2 regions of the Micromonospora sp. NPDC000668 genome follow, and region 2 is predicted to be linked to the other one. Evidence: riboswitches for the same ligand, from Rfam matches in the RefSeq annotation. Region 2 holds a riboswitch; the other holds the start of a gene.

Region 1 (11,732 bases), on a different contig from region 2:
GTGTACGTCTGCCACCCGCCGGTGCCCGGGACGGTGGCCGTGGCGACCACCGGTCCGTCGACCGCACCGGCGCGGACCTCGATCCGGCCTCCGGAGGTGGCCGAGGCGGCCCGGAACCGGATGTCGGTGATGTTGGTGAGGTCCGCCGGGGCGAGCGACCACCAGTCGCCGTCCTCGATGAACCCGATGTTCTGGCCGCCGCCGGCGGTGTCGCCGGTGGTCTCCCGCTGCACGCCGGCGTCGCCGCCGCCGGTGCTCACCGGCGCCCGCCCGGTTGCGGTGAAGTACTCGGCCTGCTTGCGCTTGGGCTGCAACTGCTCGATGGCCCGCCCGGTGAGCGGTCCGGCCCCGCCGGTGCCGCCCTGGTCGGTGTAGGTGGCCTCGAAGACGGCGAAGACGTTCGCCTCGGCGCCGTGCCCGGAGGCGAGCGACGTCTGGACCGTGCCGGTGCAGCCGGTGTGCTGCTCCAGCGGGTGGGCGTGCTCGTCGTGACCGAGCAGCACCTGGAGCTGCACCCGGTCGCAGTCGATCTGCCCGTCCTCCGGGTCGGTCACCCTGACCGTGTAGCGGACCTGGTCACCCCAGTCGAAGAAGCCGCCGTCCGGCGGGAACTCGATGGTCACGGTCGGCGCGGTGTTGCCCACGGTGACCGGTACGTTGGCCACCGCGGTACGGCCCTTCGGGTTGGTCACGGTGAGCTGGGCGGTGTAGCTGCCCGCCGTGGCGTAGGTGTGCGTCGGGTTCGCCTCGGTGGAGGTCTGGCCGTCGCCGAAGGCCCAGGCGTAGGTGAGCGTGCCACCGTCCGGGTCGCGGGAGCCCGCGCTGGTGAAGGCCACCGTCAGCGGTGCCGGTCCCGAGGTGGGCGTGGCGTCGGCCACGGCGATCGGTGCCCGGTCACCGGCGATGTAGTCGATCCGGTAGACGCCGGAGTCGTCGTTGTTGCCGCCGAAACCGGTGCCCCACTCGATCAGGTAGAGCGCGCCGTCCGGGCCGAACTCGAAGTCCATCGGCCGGATCAGGCTCATCCCGGTGAGCAACTGGTTGATGTCCACCAACGACTTGCCGTCGGGGGTCACCTGCATGGTGTACATCTTCGACTGGTTCCACTCGCCGAAGAGCGCCTTGCCGTCGTAGTACGCGGGCCACTTCCGGTCCGAGTTCAGGTCGGCGTCGTACCGGTAGACCGGGCCGGCCATCGGGGCGCCGCCCCCGCCGATCTCGGGGAAGAGCGGGTTGCCGCTGTAGTCGTAGTCGACGGTCGCCGGGACGACCGGCGGCAGGGCGGTGAGGCCGGTGTTGTTGGGTGAGTTGTTCACCGGCGCCGCGCAGTCGAACTTCGCCCCACTCGGGCCGGACGGGAACGTGTAGTCGTTGTAGGCGTAGTTCGCCCCCGTGCAGTACGGCCAGCCGTAGTTGCCGGGCGTACCGACGATGTTCCACTCCACCGTGCCCTCGGGGCCGCGATTGGGGTTGGCCGCACTGGCGTCCGGCCCGTAGTCGGCGACGTAGAGCGTGTTGGTGCCGGGGTCGATGCCGATCCGGAACGGGTTCCGGAAGCCCATCGCGTAGATCTCCGGCCGGGTCTTCTCGGTCCCCTGCGGGAAGAGGTTGCCGTCCGGGACGGTGTACGTCCCGTCGTCCTCCGGATGGATCCGGATCACCTTGCCGCGCAGGTCGTTGGTGTTGCCGGAGGTGCGCTGGGCGTCGTAGTCCTGCCGGCCGGGCCGCTCGTCGATCGGGGTGAACGCGTCCGACTCGAACGGGTTGGTGTTGTCCCCGGTGACCAGGTAGAGGTTCCCGTTCCCGTCGAAGGTCATGCTGCCGCCAGCGTGGCAGCAGGTGTTGCGCTGCGTGTCGACCCGCAGCACCTGCTTCTCGCTGGCCGGGTCGATGGTGTCGCCGGTCACGGTGAACCGGGACAGCAGGTTACGCGCCACACCGTCGTTCGGGGCGTAGTAGAGGTAGACCCAGTGGTTGGTGGCGAAGTCCGGGTCGAGCCGGATGCCGATCAGGCCGTCCTCGTTGCCGGTGAAGACGTTCAGGTCGACGGCGGTGACGGTGTTGCCGGTGTCCGGCTTGACGATCTGCACCCGGCCGTCGCGCTCGACGTAGAAGACTCGCCCGTCCGGGGCGATGTCCAGCTCCATCGGGTTGCTGGTGTTGCTGTCCAGCGTGACCTTCTCGAAGCTTGACGTCTTCGAGGCGCCACAGTCGGCGTCCGCCACGCCGGCGGCGGTCCGGATGCCGCCGAGCAGGTGGCTGAGGAACTCCGGCTCGGCGTACGACTCCCGAGTGTGCCCGCCCCCCGTGTACCAGGAGCGGCCGCCGTCGAAGTCCTGGCACCAGGCGATCGGGTGGTCGGCGCCCATCGCGCCTGCCCCCGGGGTGTAGGTCTTCTCGTCCAGGCTGGCCAGCACGTGCACGTCCGGCCGCGGGTTGGTCTGGTAGTTGTACCACTCGTCGAATCGGGACCAACGGTCCGGCAATCCGGTCGTGGACGGGTGGGCGTGCTCCTCCACCTTGACCGTGGCCTGCTGGTTGGCCGGGTGGTTGGCGAAGTACGCGCCGACCAGGTCGCCGTACCAGGCCCAGCTGTACTCGGTGTCCGAGGCGGCGTGGATGCCGACGTAACCGCCGCCGGCCCGCACGTAGCGCTCGAACGCCGCCTGCTGCCCGGCGTCGAGGACGTCGCCGGTGGTGGAGAGCCAGATCACCGCCTTGTACTTGGCCAGGTTGGCGTCGTTGAATGCGGCGCCGTCCTCCGAGTTGTCCACGGTGAATCCGTTGGCGACGCCGAGCTGTTGGATGGCCTCGATGCCGGTGGGAATGGAGTCGTGCCGGAAACCGGCGGTCTTGGAGAAGACCAGGACGGAGAAGGGATCGGCCGCGGCCTTCGGCGCCTTCGGCACCACCTGGGTGACCGGGGCTGCGGCTGGCGCCTCTCGTGGGGGGACCTGCGCGGCGGCCGGAGCCGCCTGCGCCGGCAGCCCGAACAGGGTCGTCGAGGCGAGGGCAAGGGAGATCAGGGTCGCAGTGATGGGTACGCGGGCACGACGAGAATCGGACACGCCGCCTCCTATGTCGCGGTGGACAGGGATCGCGGGGGCCGGCTCGCCGAAGACCGTCCCAGATGGAGCCGGTGCGGGCGCCGTGCCAGGGCGTCCACTCCAGCATTTTGTCGAATCGCTGAACAAATTAATTCGGCTGGATCAATGTCGGGCAAGATGCCGACGGGTAACGGTTCTGCAACGGCGGGCGACATTCCGAACAGGACCGCATGAAGCGCCCAACGGATCTCGCCACGCGCCACGGCCGGGGCCCGCCGACCAGCCGCCGACCCCGCCTTGGCAGACCGGCGGAACTGTCGTACGGTGACACGCAAGTAACCCACGGGAGCCCGGTGTACCGGGCTGAGAGGGGGGCTGACAGCCCCCGACCGTCGAACCTGATCCGGGTAATGCCGGCGCAGGGAGGAGAGTTGCCGTGCCGTCCCTGGGGCGACTGCATCTGATCACCGACACCCGACCCGGGCGGGATCCGCTCACCGTGGTCCGGGCCGCCCTCACGGCGGCCCGCGCCGACCTGGTGGTGCAGGTCCGGGTCGAGGACTCCGCCACCGACCGCGAGGCGTACGACCTGGCCCGCCGGGTGCTGGCGCTCTGTGCGCCGTACGGGGCGAACTGCCTGGTCAACGACCGGCTGCATGTGGCGCTGGCGGTGGGCGCCGCCGGTGGGCACGTCGGGGCCGATGACCTGCCGGTCGCCGCGGCTCGCCGGGTGCTCGGCCCCGCCGGTGTGCTGGGAGCCACCGCCCGCGCGCCGGGGACGGCGGTCGAGGCGGTCGCCGCCGGGGCCAGCTACCTGGGCGTCGGGCCGTGCCACGCCACCAGCACCAAGTCCGGGCTGCCCGACCCGATCGGCCCAGCGGGGGTACGCGCGGTCACCGGCGCCGTCGACGTGCCGGTCATCGCGATCGGCGGGGTGACCGCAGACCGGGTGCCGGCGCTGCGGGACGCCGGGGCGTACGGGGTGGCCGTCGTCGGCGCGATCTCCGCTGCCGCCGACCCCGCCCGGGCCACCGCCGAGCTGCTCGGGGCACTGACGTGCTGACCGGCCGGTCCCCGTCGACGCGATCCGACGACCGGGCCCGGCCGGACGTGGCGGTGGTGGGGGCGGGCCCGATCGGGTTGGCGATCGCCTGGCGGTGCGCCGCGCGCGGGCTGCGAGTGGAGGTGCACGATCCGGCCTCCGGCTCGGGGGCGTCGGCCGTGGCTGCGGGCATGCTCTCCCCGGTCGCCGAGGCGTACTTCGGTGAACGGCAGTTGACCGGGTTGCTGCTGGCGTCCGCCGCCCGCTGGCCGGCGTTCGCCGCCGAGCTGACCGAGGCGACCGGCGCCGAGCTTGGCTACCGGACCGAGGGCACCCTGATGGTCGGGCTGACCGGCGACGACCTGGCCGAGGCGCGCCGGCTCTGGGCGTACCAGCAGGGGTTGGGACTGCCGGTGACCCCGCTGCGCCCCACCGAGCTGCGTGACCGCGAGCCGGCGCTCGCCCCGCGGGTGCGCGGCGGCGCGCTCGCGCCCACCGACCACCAGGTCGACCCCCGGCTGCTGGTGCCGGCGCTGCGCACGGCCGCCCGGCGGGCCGGCGCGGCGCTTGTGCCGCAGCCGGTCCGGCACCTCTCCGAGGTGGACGCCCGGATCACCGTGGTCGCCGCCGGGTGCGGCGCGGCCGCCCTCACCGGCCTGCCGGTGCGGCCGGTGAAGGGCCAGATCCTCCGGCTGCGCGCGCCCGACGGCGTCGCGCCGGGCTTCCGGCACGTGATCCGGGGGTACGCCGACGGCGAGCACGTCTATCTGGTGCCCCGCGCTGACGGCGAGGTGGTGCTCGGCGCGACGGTCGAGGAACGGTCGGACACCACGGTCACCGCCGGCGCGGTGCTGCGCCTGCTCCGTGCCGGCGTCGACCTGCTCCCCGAGCTGGCCGAGTACGACTTGGTCGAGGCGGTCGCCGGGCTGCGCCCGGGCACCCCGGACAACGCGCCCATCCTCGGGCCGCTGCCCGGCCGGCCGGACGTGCTGGCCGCCACCGGGCACCACCGGCACGGCATCGTGCTCACCCCGGTCACCGCCGACCTGATCGCCGACCTGGTGACCACCGGCGTGCCCGACCCGCTGCTCGCGCCCTTCCAGCCCGACCGCTTCTCCAGCAACTCCCCGGAATCCACCGGCGCGGTCGGTGTCGGTGGGCTGGCTGGGTCCGGTGCCGTCGGTGTTGGCGATCGGACGATGGAGGAGGACCGATGGAGTTGACGGTGAACGGGGCCGGACGCAGCGTCCCAGGTGGCGCGTCGGTGGCCGACCTGGTCCGCGACGTCGCACCCCAGCAGCGCGGGGTGGCGGTCGCGGTCAACGGCGAGGTGGTGCCCCGGGCCGGCTGGCCGGCGACGGTGCTGCGCGACGGTGACCGCGTCGAGGTGCTCACCGCCGCGCAGGGCGGGTGAGCGGCGTGCCGTTCGAGCTGGGCGGAGTCACGTTCACCTCGCGGCTGATCCTCGGCACCGGCGGAGCCGCGAATCTGCACGTGCTGGAGCAGGCGATCCGGGCGTCCGGCACGGAGCTGGTCACCCTCGCACTGCGCCGGGTGGACACCGCCCCGGGCTCAGCCGGTGGGCTGTTGGAGCTGCTGGACCGGTGCGGGGTACGGCTGCTGCCGAACACCGCCGGCTGCTACACCGCCCCCGAGGCGGTGAAGGTGGCCCGACTGGCCAGGGACGCGTTCGACACCGACTGGATCAAGCTGGAGGTGATCGGCGACGAGCGGACGCTGCTGCCCGACGGGGTGGAACTGCTCCGCGCCGCCGAGGAGTTGGTCGCCGACGGCTTCACCGTGCTGCCGTACACCAGCGACGACCCCGTGCTCGCGCGCCGGCTGGCCGACGTGGGCTGCGCCGCGGTGATGCCGGCCGGCGCGCCGATCGGCTCGGGGCTCGGCATCGGCAACCCGCACCACATCCGGCTGATCCGGCAGGGCGTGGACGTGCCGGTGATCCTCGACGCCGGCATCGGCACCGCGTCCGACGCGGCCCTGGCCATGGAGCTGGGCTGCGACGCGGTGCTGCTGGCCAGCGCGGTCACCCGGGCCGCCGACCCGGTGACGATGGCCACCGCGATGCGGTACGCGGTCGAGGCGGGCCGCCTGGCCGCGGGCGCCGGACGGATCGCCCGCCGCTTCCACGCCCTGCCGTCCACTCCGGATGAGGGAAGACCCGACCTGTGACCCCCACCCCACCTCCGTCTGCGCCGGGACGAAGCCCCACAGATCTTGGACCGGATTCTTCCAAGACCTCGACGGGGACCGTGCCGTCGGGCGTCGTGGTGTTGACGGATCGGCTGATGGCGCGGGGGCCGCTTGACCTGGTCGTGGCGGGGGCCGTGGCTGGGGGAGTGCGATGGGTGGTGCTGCGGGAGAAGGATCTGCCCCGCGCCGAGCGCGCCGCCCTCGCCGCCGACCTGCGCGCGATCCTCAGCGAAGCCGGCGGAACCCTGATCGTGGCCGGTCCCGACCCGCTCGGCGGCGACGCCGTCCACCTGCCCGCCGCCGGCCCGTACCCGCCACCGACCCACCCGCTGGTCGGCCGCTCCTGCCACAACCAGTCCGAGCTGCGCCGCCTGACCACCGAGCACTACACCACCCTCTCCCCGGTCCACCCCACCAGGACAAAGCCGGGCTACGGCCCACCCCTGGGCACGGCAGGGCTGCAAGAACTGATCCAGGCCAGCCCGGTGCCGACCCTCGCGTTGGGAGGCATCGAAACCCCGGCCCAGGTCACCGCCTGCGTCCAGGCGGGAGCCATCGGAGTAGCGGTACTCGGCGCGATCATGCGAGCCGACAACCCCACCGAAGCAGCCACGACCCTGACCAGAGCCTTCGAAAAGGCGGTCACCCCGATGACGCAAACCCGGCGCGGAGGCGCGCAGGTCCCCCCAACCGCAACCACCGGAGACCCAAGATGACACCGAGCACAGTGCTCACCATCGCCGGCTCCGACTCCGGCGGCGGCGCCGGCATCCAGGCCGACCTCAAGGTCTTCGCGGCGCTCGGCGTGTACGGCACCAGCGTCCTCACCGCCGTCACCGCACAGAACACCCGGGACGTCGACGCCGTCCTGCCGCTGCCCCCGCGCACGGTCACCGAACAGCTCGACAGCGTGCTCACCGACTTCACGGTCCGTGCGGTCAAGACGGGGATGCTCGGCACCCCCGCCGTCGCCGACGTGGTGGCCGAGGCCGCCCGGGAGGGCCGGCTGCCCCAGCTCGTCGTCGACCCGGTGCTGGTCGCCACCAGCGGCCACCGGCTCGGCGTGGTCAGTGCGGTGGAGCGGCTGCTTCCGTACGCCAGGGTGGCGACGCCGAACTGCGCGGAGGCCGCGGCCATCACCGGACGCCCGGTGGACGACGTGGCCGGGATGGTCGTGGCCGCCGAGGCCCTCGCGGCCGGCGGCCCGGAGTACGTGGTGGTCACCGGCGGCGACCTGGACGGGGGAGAGGCGGTCGACGTGCTGCACGGCGGCGGCGTGACCACCCTGCTGCGCGCCCCACGCGTGGCCACCCGGCACACCCACGGCACCGGGTGTTCGTTCTCGGCGGCGATCGCTGTGCGGCTCGCGCTGGGCGATCCGGTGCCGGCGGCGGTCGGGGCCGCCAAGGAATACGTGCTCCGCGCGCTGACCGGCGCGCGGAGTTGGGAGCTGGGCGCGGGACGCGGGCCGCTGGACCACTTCGGCTGGTCCGCTTGATCACCAGGGAGGCTGTCATGCAGGCACGAGGCAAGGTGTACGTCGAGGGGTCGCGGCCGGATCTCCGGGTGCCGTTCGCCGAGGTGGCGCTGACCGGCGACCATCCACCGGTACGGCTCTACGACACGTCCGGCCCCGGCTCGGACCCGGAGGTGGGGCTGCCGCCGCTGCGGGGTCGGTGGATCGCCGAGCGGGGTGACGTCGCCCCGGTGCGGGGCGCGGGTACGCCACTGGCCGGGGTGGCCGGGCACCGCCCGACCCAGCTCGCCTACGCGCGGGCCGGAGTGGTGACGCCGGAGATGGAGTTCGTGGCGATCCGGGAGAACGTCGACCCGGAGTTCGTCCGGGCCGAGATCGCGGCCGGTCGGGCGGTGCTGCCGCTCAACGTGAACCACCCGGAGTGCGAGCCGGCGATCATCGGAAAGGCGTTCCTGGTCAAGGTGAACGCCAACATCGGTACCTCGGCGGTCAGCTCGTCGGTCGCCGAGGAGGTGGAGAAGCTGACCTGGGCCACCCGTTGGGGTGCGGACACCGTGATGGACCTGTCCACCGGCAAGCGGATCCACGAGACCCGCGAGGCGATCGTGCGGAACTCGCCGGTGCCGATCGGGACGGTGCCGATCTACCAGGCCCTCGAAAAGGTCGGCGGCGACCCGGTGAAGCTCAGCTGGGAGGTGTTCCGGGAAACCGTGATCGAACAGGCCGAGCAGGGCGTGGACTACATGACGGTGCACGCCGGGGTGCTGCTGCCGTACGTGCCGCTGGCGGTGGACCGGGTGACCGGGATCGTCTCCCGGGGCGGCTCGATCATGGCGGCCTGGTGCCTGGCGCACCACGAGGAGAACTTCCTCTACACGAACTTCGCTGAACTGTGCGCGCTGCTGGCCCGCTACGACGTGACCTTCTCCCTCGGCGACGGGCTGCGGCCCGGCTCGATCGCCGACGCCAACGACGAGGCGCAGTTCGCCGAGCTGCGCACCCTCGGCGAGTTGACCACGGTGGCCTGGGAGCACGACGTGCAGGTGATGATCGAGGGTCCGGGGCACGTGCCGATGCACAAGATCAAGGAGAACGTGGACCTGCAGCAGGAGTGGTGCCACGAGGCGCCGTTCTACACGCTCGGCCCGCTGACCACCGACATCGCCCCGGCGTACGACCACATCACGTCGGCGATCGGCGCCGCGATGATCGGCATGTTCGGCACCGCGATGCTCTGCTACGTCACCCCGAAGGAACACCTGGGCCTGCCGGACCGGGACGACGTGAAGGCGGGCGTGATCGCGTACAAGATTGCGGCGCACGCGGCGGACCTGGCCAAGGGGCACCCCGGCGCGCAGGAGTGGGACGACGCGCTGTCGAAGGCGCGGTTCGAGTTTCGCTGGGAGGACCAGTTCAACCTGTCGCTGGACCCGGAGACGGCGCGCTCGTACCACGACGCGACGCTGCCCGCCGAGCCGGCGAAGACGGCGCACTTCTGCTCGATGTGCGGCCCGAAGTTCTGCTCCATGAAGATCACCCAGGAGCTCAAGGAGTACGCGGCCCGTGGCATGAAGGACAAGTCGGAGGAGTTCGTCTCCGGCGGTGGCCGGGTCTACCTGCCGCTGGCCTGATCAACCGCACGGCGCCGGCCCGCTCGAAAGGTGGCGGGCCGGCGCTCGGGTGCGGCGGTGCAGGCCGTCGGTCGGGGTCAGTCGCGGTGGTGTCGACCGGTGGAGCGCAGCGAGCGACGACCGTTCTCCTGCTCCGGCTCGTTGTCCGCCACCGGCTTGCTCAGGCCGGCGACCCAGTCGACGAACTCCTCGTCCTGCGTCGGCAGCGGCTCCGCCGTTTCCGGTGCGGTCCCGCTCTCCTCGTCGGCCCGGGACCGGTTGCGGCGGAACAGGCCGCCGATGCGTCCCCGGCGGGAGGGCTGCTCGGCGTCATCCGTCGGCGTGGCCGCGCCACCGTCTGCGCTCGCCGGGCCGCCGGTGGCGTCGCCCGCCTGGGGCGGCCCGACGGCCTGCTCCGGTATGACCGGAGACGCAGCGGTCGGGGTGGTGGGTGCCGCCGAGCTGTCCTGCGGGTCTGCCGGCCCGGCGGGTCGGGGGGCTGTGAAGGCGTCCCAACGGGTGGCTCGGCCCAGGTCTGGCAGCGGGGCGCGGTGCCGGGGCCGGGGCGTCCACTCGGGCTCCTCGGCCCCGGTCGCGGCGTCCGAGGCGGTCGGTCCGCCGTCATTCGTCTGCGGCGTCGCGGTGGATGCCGCGGTGACCGGCCAGACCGGCGTGGCCGGCGTCCACCGGTCCGCCGCCGGGTTGCCGGCGGTCGCCGTCCCGAACAGCGGACCGACGGAACCGCTCTCGGTCACGGATCGCTCGGTGTCGGTGGCCCGGTCGGTCCCGGCCGTGTTGGCGGCAATGGATTGAGTGGCCGGGTCGGCCGTGACAGCCGGCTCCGAGCTCGCCGCCGGGTCGACCGTGACGGTCGGCTCCGAGGTCGTCCCCGGGCCGGTGGCGGCGACCGGGGTTGCCGGAGTCCCGGTGCCTCGGCCGGATGCGGTGCCCTGGGTCTCCTTGCCCGGCCGGGAAACAGTGCTGGCCTTGCCGGACCCGGCACCCGTTCCCTTGCCGGGCCGGCTGGCCTTCGCGGTGTCCGCAGCGGTCGTGCCGTCGGTCACGTCCGTGGTCGTGTCCGCCGGGGTGGCCTTCGGCTTGCGCGTCCGGCGCGGCTTGGGTGCCGGGGCGGCGGCCGCGCCCGCGTCGGTCGTGCCCATGTCGGTCGTGGCCGTGCTGGTCGACGTGGCCGTGCTGGTCGTGGCCGGCACTGCGGTGCTGGCCGCACCGTCATCGCCGGGGCTGCCCGTCGGACTGGCGGCCTTGGCGTCGGTCCGGTCCGACGTGGCGGTGGTGGCCGCCGGGGCGGTCTCGCTCGGGGTACGACCACCGGCGCGGCGGGGTGACCGGCCCCCGGCCGGGCCGTCCTGGACCGGCTCGCCGGTGGCCGTCCGACCGGTGATCGGCTCGCCCGCTGGGGCGGTCACGGCGGGGTCCGGTGCGGCGTCGGTGTGGTGGCGGGGGCGGCCGACCGGTCGGGGAACGGTGGCGTCCTCGGGGCCGGTCGGGTCGATGGGGACCAGACCGTGCTGGCCGCTCGCCGTGGTAATCGGCCAGTCCCAGTGTGCCGGGACGGTGCGGACGGTGCCGGTGGAGTCGCCGTCGCGCCGGTCCTGGCCGGTGCCGGCCAGTTCGACGCCGGTAGGCGCGACGGTTTCCCGGTCGTCGGCCGAACCCGCCGGCTCGGCGCCGGGCAGGGCTGGGCCGGCGGGCAGCGGCCGCAGGATGTCGGTGGGTTCGATCGCCTGCGGATCGGAGGTGCGGGCATGCACCGGCCAGCGCAGCAGGGCGGCGGCGGCCGCGCCGAGCACGCCGGCGAGGACGGCGATCAGCGCACCGTAGTAGGGGGTGGCCTGGTAGCGGTCCACCGCGTCGCCGGGGCCGGCGGTCAGATAGGCGAATGCCACCAGCGCCGGGCCGGCCACCCCGGTGGCCCCGCTGATCAGCGGGATCTGGCCCCGCCAGCGGGAAAAGCCGGCGGTCGCCGCACCGGCGAGCAGTGCCGTGGTGGGCAGCAGGAGCAGCCCCAGCCGCCGTGCCGCGCCGTCGTCCAGCCAGCTCGGCTCGAGTACGCCGAGCCGGACCGTGGGCAGCGGGCCGGTGGTGCCGAGCGACGGCAGGACGGAGATCAGCGCAAGCACCCAGACGATGCCGGCCACGGCCGCCATGTTCCAGCCCAGCTCGGGTCGGAGCAGGACGCCGATAGCCGCGCCGGCCCCGATCACCGCGCCGAGCACGGCGCAGATGCCGACCGCCCAGACCGGGTCCACGGAGATCAACTCGGCGGCCCGGGCCGGCTGCATGCAGAGCGGAGCGACGATGGTGGCGCCGAGCGCGGCGGCACC
Region 2 (11,732 bases):
TGGGCGGGATGCGGCGGCGAACGTCCTGCGCGGTGGACGGGCCGGGCGACCAGCCGGCCACCCAGGGCAGCTCGTCGGACGGCGTGATGACCCCCTCCTCCAGGCCCGCGTAACGGCCGGCGAGGATCCGCTTCGCGGCGGCGGTGTCGACCGAGTCGGTGTTGTCCCAGAGGGCGCTGAACAGCGCGTCCACCCGGACCCGGGCCTGCCGGCAGAACAGGTCGGCCAACTCGACGTTCTCCGGTCGGCTGTCCCGCTCGGCGACGGCCCGGACGCAGACCGCCGACATCGCGAACAGCTCCGCGCCGATGTCCACCACCCGGCCGAGGAACGCCTGCTTGCGCTCCATCTTTCCCTGCCAGCGGGACATCGCGTAGAACGTCGACCGGGCCAGCTTGCGCGACGACCGCTCCACCTGCCGCAGGTGCGCGGCCAGCGGCCCGAACTCGGCGTACGCCGACGGGTTCTGCCCCCGGCCGACGGCCAGGGTGGGCAGCCACTTCGCGTAGAAGGCCCCGGCGCGGGCGCCGGCCCGGGCCTTGCGGCCGAGCCCCGCCTCCGGATCGATGATGTCGCCGGCCACCGACAGGTGGGCGTCGACCGCCTCCCGGGCGATCAGCAGATGCATGATCTCGGTGGAGCCCTCGAAGATCCGGTTGATCCGCAGGTCGCGCAGCATCTGCTCGACGGCGGCCGGGCGTTCGCCGCGGGCGGCCAGCGAGTCGGCCGTCTCGTAGCCGCGCCCGCCCCGGATCTGGATCAGGTCGTCGGCGATCTTCCAGGCCATCTCGCTGGCGTACAGCTTGACCAGCGCCGCCTCGATCCGGATGTCGTTACGGTCGTCGTCGGCGAGCAGGCAGCACAGGTCGAGCATCGTCTCCATGCCGTACGTGGTGGCGGCGATGAAGGAGAGCTTCTGCGCGACCGCCTCGTGCTCGCCCACCGGCCGACCCCACTGGACCCGGTCGGCAGCCCAGTCCCGGGCCACGTTCAGCGCCCACTTGCCGGCGCCCACGCACATCGCCGGCAGTGAGAGCCGGCCGGTGTTCAGCGTGGTCAGGGCGATCTTCAGCCCCTTGCCCTCACCGCCGATGACGTTCTCGGCCGGCACGAACACGTCGTGGAACCGGGTGAGACTGTTTTCCAGGCCGCGCAGGCCGATGAACTCGTTGCGCCGCTCCACCGTGATGCCCGTGCTGTCGCCGTCCACCACGAACGCCGTGATGCCACCGCGCCGACCCTCGGCGGCCGGCACCCGGGCCATCACCACCAGCAGGGTGGCCACGATGCCGTTGGTGGCCCACAGCTTCACCCCGTTGAGCCGGTAGCCGGTGCCGTCCTCGGTCGGCTCGGCGATGGTGGCCAGCCGGGCCGGGTCGGAGCCGACGTCCGGCTCGGTGAGCAGGAACGCGGAGACCTCGCCAGCGGCGAGCCGGGGCAGGAAGCGCTGCTTCTGCTCGGCGGTGCCGAACATCTTCAGCGGCTGCGGCACCCCGATCGACTGGTGCGCCGAGAGCAGCGCGCCGATCGCCGGGCTGACCGAGCCGGCCAGCATCAGCGCCCGGCAGTAGTGCAGGTTGCTCAGCCCGAGACCGCCGTACGAGCGGTCGATCTTCATGCCGAACGCACCGAGGTCGGCCAGACCGTGGAACACCGCGTCCGGAATGGACCCGTCCCGCTCGATGGCGGCACCGTCCACCTCGGACGTCAGGAAGGCGCGGAACCGGCCGAGGAAATCCTCCGCGCGGGCCACATCGGCCGGGTCGGAACGGGGCCACGGATCGATCAGGTCGAGCCGGAACCGGCCGAGGAACAACTCCTTGCCGAAGCTGGGCCGGTCCCAGACGGACTCCCGGGCGGCCTCGGCGACCTGCCGAGCCTCCTTCTCAGAGACCTGCCCGGCCTCTGCCGGCAGCGGCGCCGCGCCGCCCTGGGTGCTGGGGGTGGCGCCGGAGTCGGGGCCGTCCGGTGCAGGTCGGCTGTTCTGCGTCGTGGTCACGGCTGCCCCCTCGAAGCTCGGTGCGGCTGCGTCGACATGCGCGACTACCGTCACGCTACCCCCGGTTGTTACCCAGGGGTAGCGCTCCGTGAAGATCGAGTTCGGCCTCGCCCGACGACGTCAGTCGGCCAGGGCCCGCGGGTCGTCGTCGTCATCGTCGATGTCGTCCTCGCCCCAGTTACGGCGGGCGAACGGCAGGAGCATCCAGAAGGTGAGGAACCAGAGCCCGGTCAGCGCGCTGAGCACGAAGGCGATCGGCCGGTCCAGCACGAAGTCGGTGATCAGCAGCACCGCGCTGACCATCGCGATCAGCATGAAGGCGAGGCCGCCGGTGGCCATCCGGTGGGCGAAACGGACCAGCTCCGGCTTGCGGCCCTGCCGGAACAGCGCCCGGTGGAACGCCACCGGGGAGATGATCATCGCGGTGGCGGCGGCAGCCGCGAGCAGCGCGACGATGTAGACGTCCCGCTGAAACTCGCTGGTCTGGGTGAAGCCGTTGCTGAACGGCAGGGTGAGCAGGAAGGCGAAGAGGATCTGCACGCCGGTCTGGGCGACCCGCAACTCCTGCAACAGGTCGGCGAAGTTGCGCTGCCAACGCTGCTTGTCGGTCTCCTTTGACACGTGCTACCTCCGGTGCGACGGTACTGCCGGCGATCCTGGCCGCCGGCAGCAACGCCAATGCCCCACCCGGCCGAGCACGAAACAGGTTCACGACACCAGTCGGTCACCTGCCCTGCCCGAGCGGGCTCAGGAGCCGCGCCGGATCCGGCCCGCGTACCGGGCCTCCAACTCCGCGTTGTGCGCGTCGCCGTCCGGGATGTTCGCCGACAGGTAGACCGGGGGCCGCTCCCCCGCCGCCAGCAACCGGGCCACCACCTCCACGGTGATCTGCTGGGCCAGCAGAGCCGCGGTGATCGAGGAGACCGCGCCGACCGCGCCACCGCCGGGCAGCGGCAGCGTCGCGTCGCCGTACGGTGCGCCGTTGTCGAGCACCACGTCGGCGAGGTCGGCCAGCTTGCGCCCGGACGGGTGCCGGGAGGCCATCCCACCGGAATGTTGTGCGGAGGTGATCGCCACCAGCCCGTGGCCGCGCTGCTTGACCAACGTGGCGAACTCCACCATCGCGCCGTTGACCCCGGAGTTCGAGGCGAGCACGAAGACGTCAGCGGGCCGCACCGGGGCAAGCTCGTAGAGCCGGTGCGCCACCGCCGGGTCCCGTTCCAGCAGCGGGCCGAGCCGCTCGGCCGGCTCCCCGCCGAGCAGCACCAGATCACGCAACGCGATCCGGTTGGTCGGCACCAGGCCACCGGCCCGGCCGGCGATCTCCATGGCCAGCGCCTCCGAGTGCCCGGTGCCGAACGCGTGCACCACCCCGTCGGCGCGCACCGCGTCGGCGATCAGGTCGGCGGCCTGCTCCACCGCCGCCCGCTGGCTGGCGGCCACCCGGCCGATCGTCTCGGTCACCACGGCCAGGTAGTCCTCGGCACTCACGCTCATGCATCCTCCATCGTCCGGTTGCGGGCCAGCCAGTGCACCGCGAAGTCGACCGCCGCCCGCTGGCTCATCAACCTGCCGGTCCCGATGCCGACCGGTCCGATGCGGACCGCCCCGGTGGCCTCCAGGTCCCGGCCCAACGCGCCGAAGTCGGTCTCGTCGAGCCGTACGTCCTGCCACCACACCCATTCGCGGCCACCATCGGCGGTACGCACCGCCCCGCCCAGCCGCTCTCTGCGCGGGGACGGTCGGCGGTACTCGGCCAGGTGCAGTGAGGTGTTCACGTCATGGTCCACGCCGAGCAGCAGCACGTCGGCGTCCAGATCGTGGAGCCGGGCCAGCGGGGAGCCCTCGCCGAGCATGTCGGCCCGGTCGTGCCCGGCCACCACCTGATCGGCGGCCGGCCCGAGCGCGGCGAACGACACCTGCGGATGCGAGCTGCGCAGTGCGCCCGGCCAGCCACGGACCGTCTCGGCGAGCACACCCATGTACCGGCTCGGGGTGACCGCCGGGTCGAAGCCCGGCATCTCGGCACGGATCAGCGGCCACCAGTCCGCCGGCACCGGCGGGTTGCGCCACTGCGCGGGGTCGCTGTTGTCGGGAGTGTGGGTGGGCACCACGAGGGTGCCGTCCGGGCCGAGGGCGTCGCGCAGGGCGAGCACCACCGCCTGCGGCCCGCCGCAGACGAAGCCCAGCGGGCGCAGCGCGGCGTGCACCAGCAGCGTTGCGCCGGGGCGTACGCCCAGCAGGCGCAGTTGCGCGGCGAGCGACCGCCGGGTGCCCGGCGTGCCGGCGTCCGTCGTCACAGTGGTCCTCCTCGCTGCCCGGCGCGGTTCAGGCCGCGCCGCCGACCCGGGCCAGGATCGCCTCGGCCAGCGGGCCCGGCGCGGCGTCCGGAATCCAGTGACTCACCCCGGGCAGTTGTACGAAGCGGTAATCCCCGGTCACGTTCGCGGCGCACGCGTCCGCGGCGGTCCGGCCGATGGCGATGTCCCGGTCGCTCCACAGGTACGTGGTGGGCACCGCGACCGGGCCGACGTCGGCCAGGTCGGCGCGCGACATCGCCCGGTACCAGTTCAGGGCGGCGGTGAGCGCTCCCGGCTCGCGCATCGGGTCCGCGTAGCGGGCCACCCGGGTCGCGTCGCCCACCCCGCCGAGCAGCTTGCGCAGCGCGGTCGCGTTCCACGCCAGCAGCACCTTCTCCGCCTTTTCCGGCTTGCGGAACAGCGCGATGTACGACGAGCGGGCCTTCTGCTGGCCGTCGTTGGCGAGCGCGTGCGCCATGGCCGCCGGATGGGGCACGGACACCGCGGTCAGCGTGCGGACCCGCGCGGGGTGCTCAGCGGCCATCGCCCACGCCACGACGGCGCCCCAGTCGTGGCCGACCAGGTGAACGGCGTCCAGACCGAGAGCGTCGAGCACCGCCACCACGTCGGCGACCAGCTCGGGGATCCGGTACTCGGCGACCGCCGCCGGCCGGGCGCCCGGCGAGTAGCCCCGCTGGTCCAGCGCGTACGTGCGCAGCCCGGCGGCGTGCAGCGCCGGGACGACCTCGTCCCACTCACCGGAGTGCTGGGGGAAGCCGTGCAGGAGCACGACGGGTGCACCGCCCGATGGGCCACCGGTGCGTACCTCGAACGTGAGACCTCGCGCGTCGACCCGCATGATCGTCAGCCTACCCAGCCGGCGTGGTGCGGGCCGGCCGCCGAGGTGGCGGACGTCCTGCTGGGCCGGCACCCCCGGTCGGTGCTAGCGTCACCGAGACAACTTCACATCCGACAGGGGAGCGCACAGCGCTGAGAGTGCGGGCACGCCCGCAGACCCTCGAACCTGATCTGGGTAATGCCAGCGCAGGGAGTTCGGTCGACCTCCAGCCGCGCCGCCGTCCGGTGCCAACCGGGCTGCGGCGTGCGTCTTCTCCTGGTTCCCATTCAGGACTGGGAGCATCCACATGAACCACACCGACACCAACCGCTGGCGCACCATCGACATCGTGGTCGCCTCGGTGATCGCGGTCGCCTTCGGCGTCATCTTCTGGGCCTGGGGCCTGGTCTGGAGTGCCACCGAGGGCGCCTTCGCCTTCTTCCCGCCGGCGCAGACCCTGCTCTACGGGGTCTGGCTGATGCCGGCCGTGCTCGGCGGCCTGGTCATCCGCAAGCCCGGCGCCGCGCTCTACTGCGAGACGGTGGCCGCGGTCCTCTCCGCGCTGCTGGGCAGCCAGTGGGCCGGCACGGTCATCCCGCAGGGCATCGTGCAGGGAATCGGCGCCGAGTTGGCCTTCGCCGCCTTCCGGTACCGGTCGTTCCGGCTGCCGACCGCGGTACTGGCCGGCGCGCTGACCGGGCTCAGCGCCGCCCTGTTCGACTTCTTCGTCTGGAACGTCGACTACGCGCTCACCGACTACCGCATCCCGTACGCACTGCTCACCATCGTCAGCGCCACGGTGCTCGCCGGCGCCGGCGGTTGGCTGCTCACCCGCGCCCTGGCCAACACCGGCGTCCTCGACCGCTTCCCGGTAGCCCGCGACCGCCCCGCCATCTGACCATCCGTGTCGATCATGAGGTTGACCGGCGGATTGATCTTCGAAACACCCGCCAACCTCATGATCGACCGGGCAGGGTGGATCGGACGCGGAGTGGGGGTGTGGGTGCGGTGAGCGGGGTGCAGTTGCGGGGGTTCGGCTGGCGGCACGCTGGGCGCCTCGCCTGGGCGGTGCGTGGGGTGGACCTGCGGGTCGAGGTTGGGGAGCGGGTGCTGCTGCTCGGGCCCTCGGGGGCCGGCAAGAGCACCCTGCTCAGCGCACTGGCCGGGCTGCTACCCGAGGACTCCGGCGAGCAGGAGGGCACGGTCGAGATCGACGGGCTCGACCCGCGCAAGGGGCGGGAACGGGTCGGCATCGTCTTCCAGGACCCGGAGACCCAGTTGGTGATGGCCCGCTGCGGCGACGACGTCGCGTTCGGGTTGGAGAACCGGGGCGTGCCGGCTGGCGAGATCTGGCCCCGGGTGGACGAGGCGCTGCATCGGGTCGGCTTCCCGTACTCCCGGGATCGGAACACCGCCGCGCTCTCCGGCGGCGAGCAGCAACGCCTCGCCCTGGCCGGCGCGCTGGCGCTGCGACCCGGCCTGCTCCTGCTCGACGAGCCGACCGCCAACCTCGACCCGGCCGGCGCCGACCTGGTCCGGCGTGCGGTGGCCGGCGCGCTGGACGCGGACACCACGCTGATCCTGGTGGAGCACCGGGTCACCGAGGCGCTGCCGCTGGTCGACCGGGTCGTCGTCCTGGAGCCCGGCGGCGGGGTCCGCGCGGACGGGCCGCCCGCGGCGGTCTTCGCCGCGCACGGCGACGCCCTCGCCGCCGAGGGTGTCTGGGTGCCGGGTCACCCCATCGCGCCCCGGCCGGCGACCGCCGCCCCCGGCGAGCTGTTGCTCACCGCCGACCGGCTCGGCCTGCCGCCCCGGCTGGGCCCCACCGACCTGGCGGTACGCGCCGGCGAGGCGCTCGCCGTACGCGGGCCCAACGGCGCCGGCAAGTCGACCCTGGCACTGCTGCTCGGCGGGCTGCTCCGGCCGGGCGTCGGCCGGGTCACCGCGTCCGCCGAGCTGGCCGGGCCGGATCAGCGCACTCCCCCGCACCGGTGGCGGGCACCCGCGCTGGCCCGGCGGATCGGGTCGGTCTTTCAGGATCCGGAGCACCAGTTCGTCACCAGCACGGTCTTCGACGAGTTGGCGCTCGGTCCGCGCCGGACCGGCCAACCCGAGGCGGCCGTCAAGGAGACCGTGGCCGGGCTGCTGGACCGGCTGCGGCTGACCCGGCTCGCCGCTGCCAACCCGTACACCCTCTCCGGTGGCGAGGCGCGGCGGCTGAGCGTGGCGACCGCCCTGGCCACCGCGCCCCGTCTGCTGATCTGCGACGAACCCACCTTCGGCCAGGACCGACGCACCTGGCGGGAGTTGGTCGACCTCTTCGCCGACCTGCGCGACGCCGGGCACGGCGTCGTCACGGTCACCCACGACGCGGACTTCGTCGCCGCGCTCGCCGACCGCACCGTCACCCTGGAGCGATCGTGACAAGCGGGGACGACAACCGATGATCAGCATCGAGCCGGTCGCCGCGCCCGGTGCGCCGCTGGCCCGCCGCAACCCGGTGGCGAAGGTGGCCGCCGCACTGCTCTTCTCGTTCATCCTGCTGGCCACCCTGGACCCGGTGGCCCCGGCGATCGCCATCGCGGTCGAACTCGCCGTGCTGCCGCTGTTCGGCATCCGCTACCGGGTGCTGGCCCGGCGAGCGTGGCCGCTGCTGGTCAGTGCCGCCGGCATCCTGATCACCCTGGTGCTGTTCGCCGCCGACCGGTCCGGCCGGGTCCTGCTGGACGCGGGACCGGTGCTGGTGACCACCGGAGTGCTGCTCACCGCGCTCGGCCTGGTGCTGCGGGTGCTCGCCGTGGCCCTGCCCGGCGTGATCGTCTTCGCCACCACCGACCCCACCGACCTGGCCGACGCGCTGATCCAGAACGCGAAGGCGCCGGCCAGGTTCGCCATCGGTGCGCTGGCCGCGTTCCGGCTGGTGCCGCTGCTCGGACAGGAGTGGCAGATGATCAGCATGGCCCGGCGGGCACGTGGCGTCGACGCCGGGCGCAACCCGGTGGCGAAGCTGCGGCTGTTCACCTCCACGGCGTTCGCGCTGTTGGTCGGTGCGATCCGCCGGGGCACCCGGCTGGCCGTGGCGATGGACGCCCGCGGCTTCGACGCCGGCACGCCGCGTACCGTGGCCCGCCGTCAACCCTTCACCCGCGCCGACACCCTGCTGATCGTCGCCGCAGCGGTGCTGGCCGGCACTGCCCTGACCACCAGCATCCTCCTGGGAACCTTCCGCCCCCTGATCGGCTGACCCCACCCCACCCACAGCAAAGCTGAGGGCGGGGCGGGGCCGACAAGGGTTGGTTCAGCTGCGGCGGAAGGCGTAGCGGCGGGGTTGGCCGGCGCGTTGGCTACGGCCGCCAGCGGAGCGGGGGCCGCCGCCGTGCGGCGGTCCGGCCGTCGGTGCCGCTGGCCGTTCGGCCGCCGGCAGGTCGACCACCGCCGGCACGTTGACCACCGGCGGCACCTCGATCCCTGCCGGCACCTCGGTTGCCGTCGGCAGGTCGGCCAGCGGCAACAGGTCGACCGGCCCCGCCGGCTCGGTCGGCAGCCCCGACCCGACCAGCATGGCCGGTAGGGCCGGCTCGACCGGTGGGAGGTCGGGACGGGTCAGCGGTAGCGGCAGCGAGCCACGGCCGGCTGCCGGGTCGGTGCCGGGCGGCGTCGGTGCGGGGGTACGGGACTTCTTCGGGTTGCGCCTGGCTGGCATCCGGGCCTCCTTCGGGCCGATCGACACGGCCGGTCCCGCGCTCCGGCGGTCGGTCGGTTCGGCTGGTGACCGTCGCAGCGTGACGGTCGAACGGGGAAGGGACTGCTCACCGGGGTCGAGCAGGGCCAGCACCGCCGCACGACGGGTGGGGATGCGGGACGCCCGGGAGCGCACGGACCACGGCGCGGGGCGGCGGGCCGGCTCGGAGAGTGGGGCGTCAGATGCGCATGCCCAGACGCTATCCCGTTGGCGGGCACCGGCGCATCCGGTTTTCCTGGCACGATCGGCACCATGCTGATCGCGTTCTCGATTACCCCGCTCGGTGTCGGTGAGTCCGTCGGTGACCTGGTGGCCGAGGCGGTGCGGGTGGTCCGCGAGTCCGGCCTGCCCAACCGGACGGATGCCATGTTCACCACCGTCGAGGGCGAGTGGGACGAGGTGATGGCGGTGGTGAAGCGGGCGGTCGACGTGGTGGCCGCGCAGGCGCCCCGGGTGAGTGTGGTGCTCAAGGCCGACATCCGGCCGGGAGTGACCGACGCGCTCACCGCGAAGGTGGCCCACGTGGAGAATCGGTTGGCCCAGGGCTGAGCGCTACCGGCCGGTGACCGGCTGTCGACGACGACGCCCGCACTCCCACGCACCGCGATACGGTCGCAGCACGGCAGTGCGACGGTGAGAGGTGGCGGCACGGATGGCTGAGCAGGCGACGGCGCAGATCGGTGTGACCGGGCTGGCGGTGATGGGCCGTAATCTGGCCCGCAACCTGGCCCGCAACGGCTTCACCGTGGCGGTGCACAACCGTTCGCCCGAGCGCACCCGCAGCCTGATCGCCGAGCACGGCGACGAGGGCACGTTCGTGCCCGGCGAGTCGATGACCGACTTCGTGGCGTCGCTGGAACGACCCCGCGCGGTGATCGTGATGGTCAAGGCGGGTGCGCCCACCGACGCGGTGATCGACGAGCTGGTGCCGCTGCTGGATGAGGGCGACATCATCGTCGACTGCGGTAACGCCCACTTCGCCGACACGCGTCGCCGGGAGGAGTCGCTTCGGGCGCGAGGGCTGCACTTCAGCGGCACCGGTGTCTCCGGCGGCGAGGAGGGCGCGCTGCTCGGGCCGAGCATCATGCCGGGCGGCTCCGCCGAGTCGTACGCCAAGCTCGGGCCGATGTTCGAGAAGATCGCCGCGCACGTGGACGGCGTCCCGTGCTGCACGCACATCGGGCCGGACGGCGCCGGGCACTTCGTCAAGATGGTGCACAACGGCATCGAGTACGCCGACATGCAGCTCATCGCCGAGGCGTACGACCTGCTCCGGGCTGGCCTGGACGCGGAGCCGGCGGAGATCGCGGAGATCTTCCGCGACTGGAACAGCGGCGAGCTGGAGTCCTTCCTCATCGAGATCACCGCCGACGTGCTGGCTCACCGCGATTCCGCCACAGGCCGGCCCTTCGTGGACGTGGTGCAGGACCGGGCCGAGCAGAAGGGCACCGGGCGGTGGACCGTGCAGAGCGCGCTGGACCTGGGCATCCCGATCACCGGGATCGCGGAGGCGACCTTCGCCCGCTCGCTCTCCGGGCACGTCGACCAGCGCGAGGCGGCCCGCCGGGCGTTCCCGGACGCCGGTGAGAAGTGGCAGGTGGCCGACCGGGAGGCGTTCATCGAGGATGTCCGCCGCGCGCTGCTCGCCTCGAAGATCGTCGCGTACGCGCAGGGCTTCGACCACATCCGCGCCGGCAGCCAGGAGTACGACTGGAACATCGACCTCGGCGGCACGGCGACCATCTGGCGGGGCGGCTGCATCATCCGGGCCCGCTTCCTGAACCGGATCCGCGAGGCGTACGACGAGCAGCCCGACCTGCCGACGTTGCTGGTGGCGCCGTACTTCGCCGACGCGGTCGGTGCCGGCGTGCCGAGCTGGCGGCGGGTGGTGGCCGACGCGGTCCGGGCCGGAGTGCCGACGCCGGCGTTCTCGTCGTCGCTGGCGTACTTCGACGCGCTGCGCGCCGAGCGGCTGCCCGCAGCGTTGATCCAGGGCCTGCGGGACAACTTCGGTGCGCACACCTACCAGCGCGTCGACCGCGAGGGCTCGTTCCACACCACCTGGGCGGGAGAGCGCACCGAATCCCCCGCCTGACGGCGTGCGCCTGGCCTCTCCCCGTCTCGGGGCGGGGTCAGGCGATGGTCGCGTGCATCTCCCAGACGAGGATCTCGGCCGGCTCGTCCGCGGTGACCCGACGGCCGCCGGTCGCGGTGAGTCGGGCCGCGTCGCCGGTGCCGAGGGGGCCGCTGCCTTCCAGGGTTACCGTGCCGTTGGGCACGTACAGGTGCACGAAGGGCGCATCCGGGATAGTGACCTCGTCGCCGGGGCCGAGCCGGGCGGCGTGCAGGGTGGCGTACCGGTTGCGGATCCGGATCGCGGACGCCCCGTCGTAGCGGTCCATTCCGGAGGCGATCGGGACCAGGCCGCCGCGCAGCAGTTCGTCCTCGATCTCCAACTGCTCGTAGCCGGGGTCGACGCCCTGCTCGTCGGGGAGCACCCACATCTGCACGAAGTGCACCGGGTCGCTGTGTGGCGCCTGGTTGTTGAGTCGCCAGGCGTCGTTCTTCTCCGAGTGCAGGATGCCGGTGCCGGCGCTCATCCGCTGGGCCAGCCCCGGGTAGATCACCCCGGAGTGGCCGGTGGAGTCCTGGTGCACCAGGGAGCCGCGCAGCACCCAGGTGACGATCTCCATGTCCTCGTGCGGGTGGGTCTCGAAGCCGGCACCGGGGCGGACCACGTCGTCGTTGTTGACCAGCAGCAGACCGTGGTGGGTGTTGGCCGGGTCGTAGTGCCGGGAGAACGAGAAGGAGTGCTTCGAGTCCAGCCAGGAGATCCTGGTGGCGAAGCGGTCC

The links. A riboswitch is a leader RNA that binds a small molecule or an ion and turns the genes downstream of it on or off. The one in region 2 is predicted to bind thiamine pyrophosphate.
Region 1: it holds a riboswitch for thiamine pyrophosphate, as region 2 does, so the genes downstream of both, thiE (thiamine phosphate synthase) here and ACFY29_RS08910 (ECF transporter S component) in region 2, are expected to answer to the same signal.

Annotation. Positions count from the first base shown of each region.
Region 1 is NZ_JBIAYP010000003.1:582,443-594,174, reverse strand. It holds gene ACFY29_RS18950 (ThuA domain-containing protein) at 1-3,068, opposite strand, end outside; TPP riboswitch at 3,380-3,489, shown strand; gene thiE (thiamine phosphate synthase) at 3,484-4,110, shown strand; gene thiO (glycine oxidase ThiO) at 4,104-5,312, shown strand; gene thiS (sulfur carrier protein ThiS) at 5,303-5,503, shown strand; gene ACFY29_RS18930 (thiazole synthase) at 5,500-6,279, shown strand; gene ACFY29_RS18925 (thiamine phosphate synthase) at 6,396-7,016, shown strand; gene thiD (bifunctional hydroxymethylpyrimidine kinase/phosphomethylpyrimidine kinase) at 7,013-7,798, shown strand; gene thiC (phosphomethylpyrimidine synthase ThiC) at 7,816-9,408, shown strand; gene ACFY29_RS18910 (hypothetical protein) at 9,486-11,732, opposite strand, start outside.
Region 2 is NZ_JBIAYP010000001.1:1,914,811-1,926,542, forward strand. It holds gene ACFY29_RS08885 (acyl-CoA dehydrogenase family protein) at 1-1,999, opposite strand, end outside; gene ACFY29_RS08890 (DUF6328 family protein) at 2,120-2,620, opposite strand; gene ACFY29_RS08895 (SIS domain-containing protein) at 2,747-3,496, opposite strand; gene ACFY29_RS08900 (aminoglycoside N(3)-acetyltransferase) at 3,493-4,299, opposite strand; gene ACFY29_RS08905 (alpha/beta fold hydrolase) at 4,328-5,158, opposite strand; TPP riboswitch at 5,264-5,368, shown strand; gene ACFY29_RS08910 (ECF transporter S component) at 5,445-6,035, shown strand; gene ACFY29_RS08915 (ABC transporter ATP-binding protein) at 6,146-7,561, shown strand; gene ACFY29_RS08920 (energy-coupling factor transporter transmembrane component T) at 7,581-8,381, shown strand; gene ACFY29_RS08925 (hypothetical protein) at 8,436-8,840, opposite strand; gene ACFY29_RS08930 (MTH1187 family thiamine-binding protein) at 9,132-9,428, shown strand; gene gndA (NADP-dependent phosphogluconate dehydrogenase) at 9,532-10,974, shown strand; gene ACFY29_RS08940 (pirin family protein) at 11,012-11,732, opposite strand, start outside.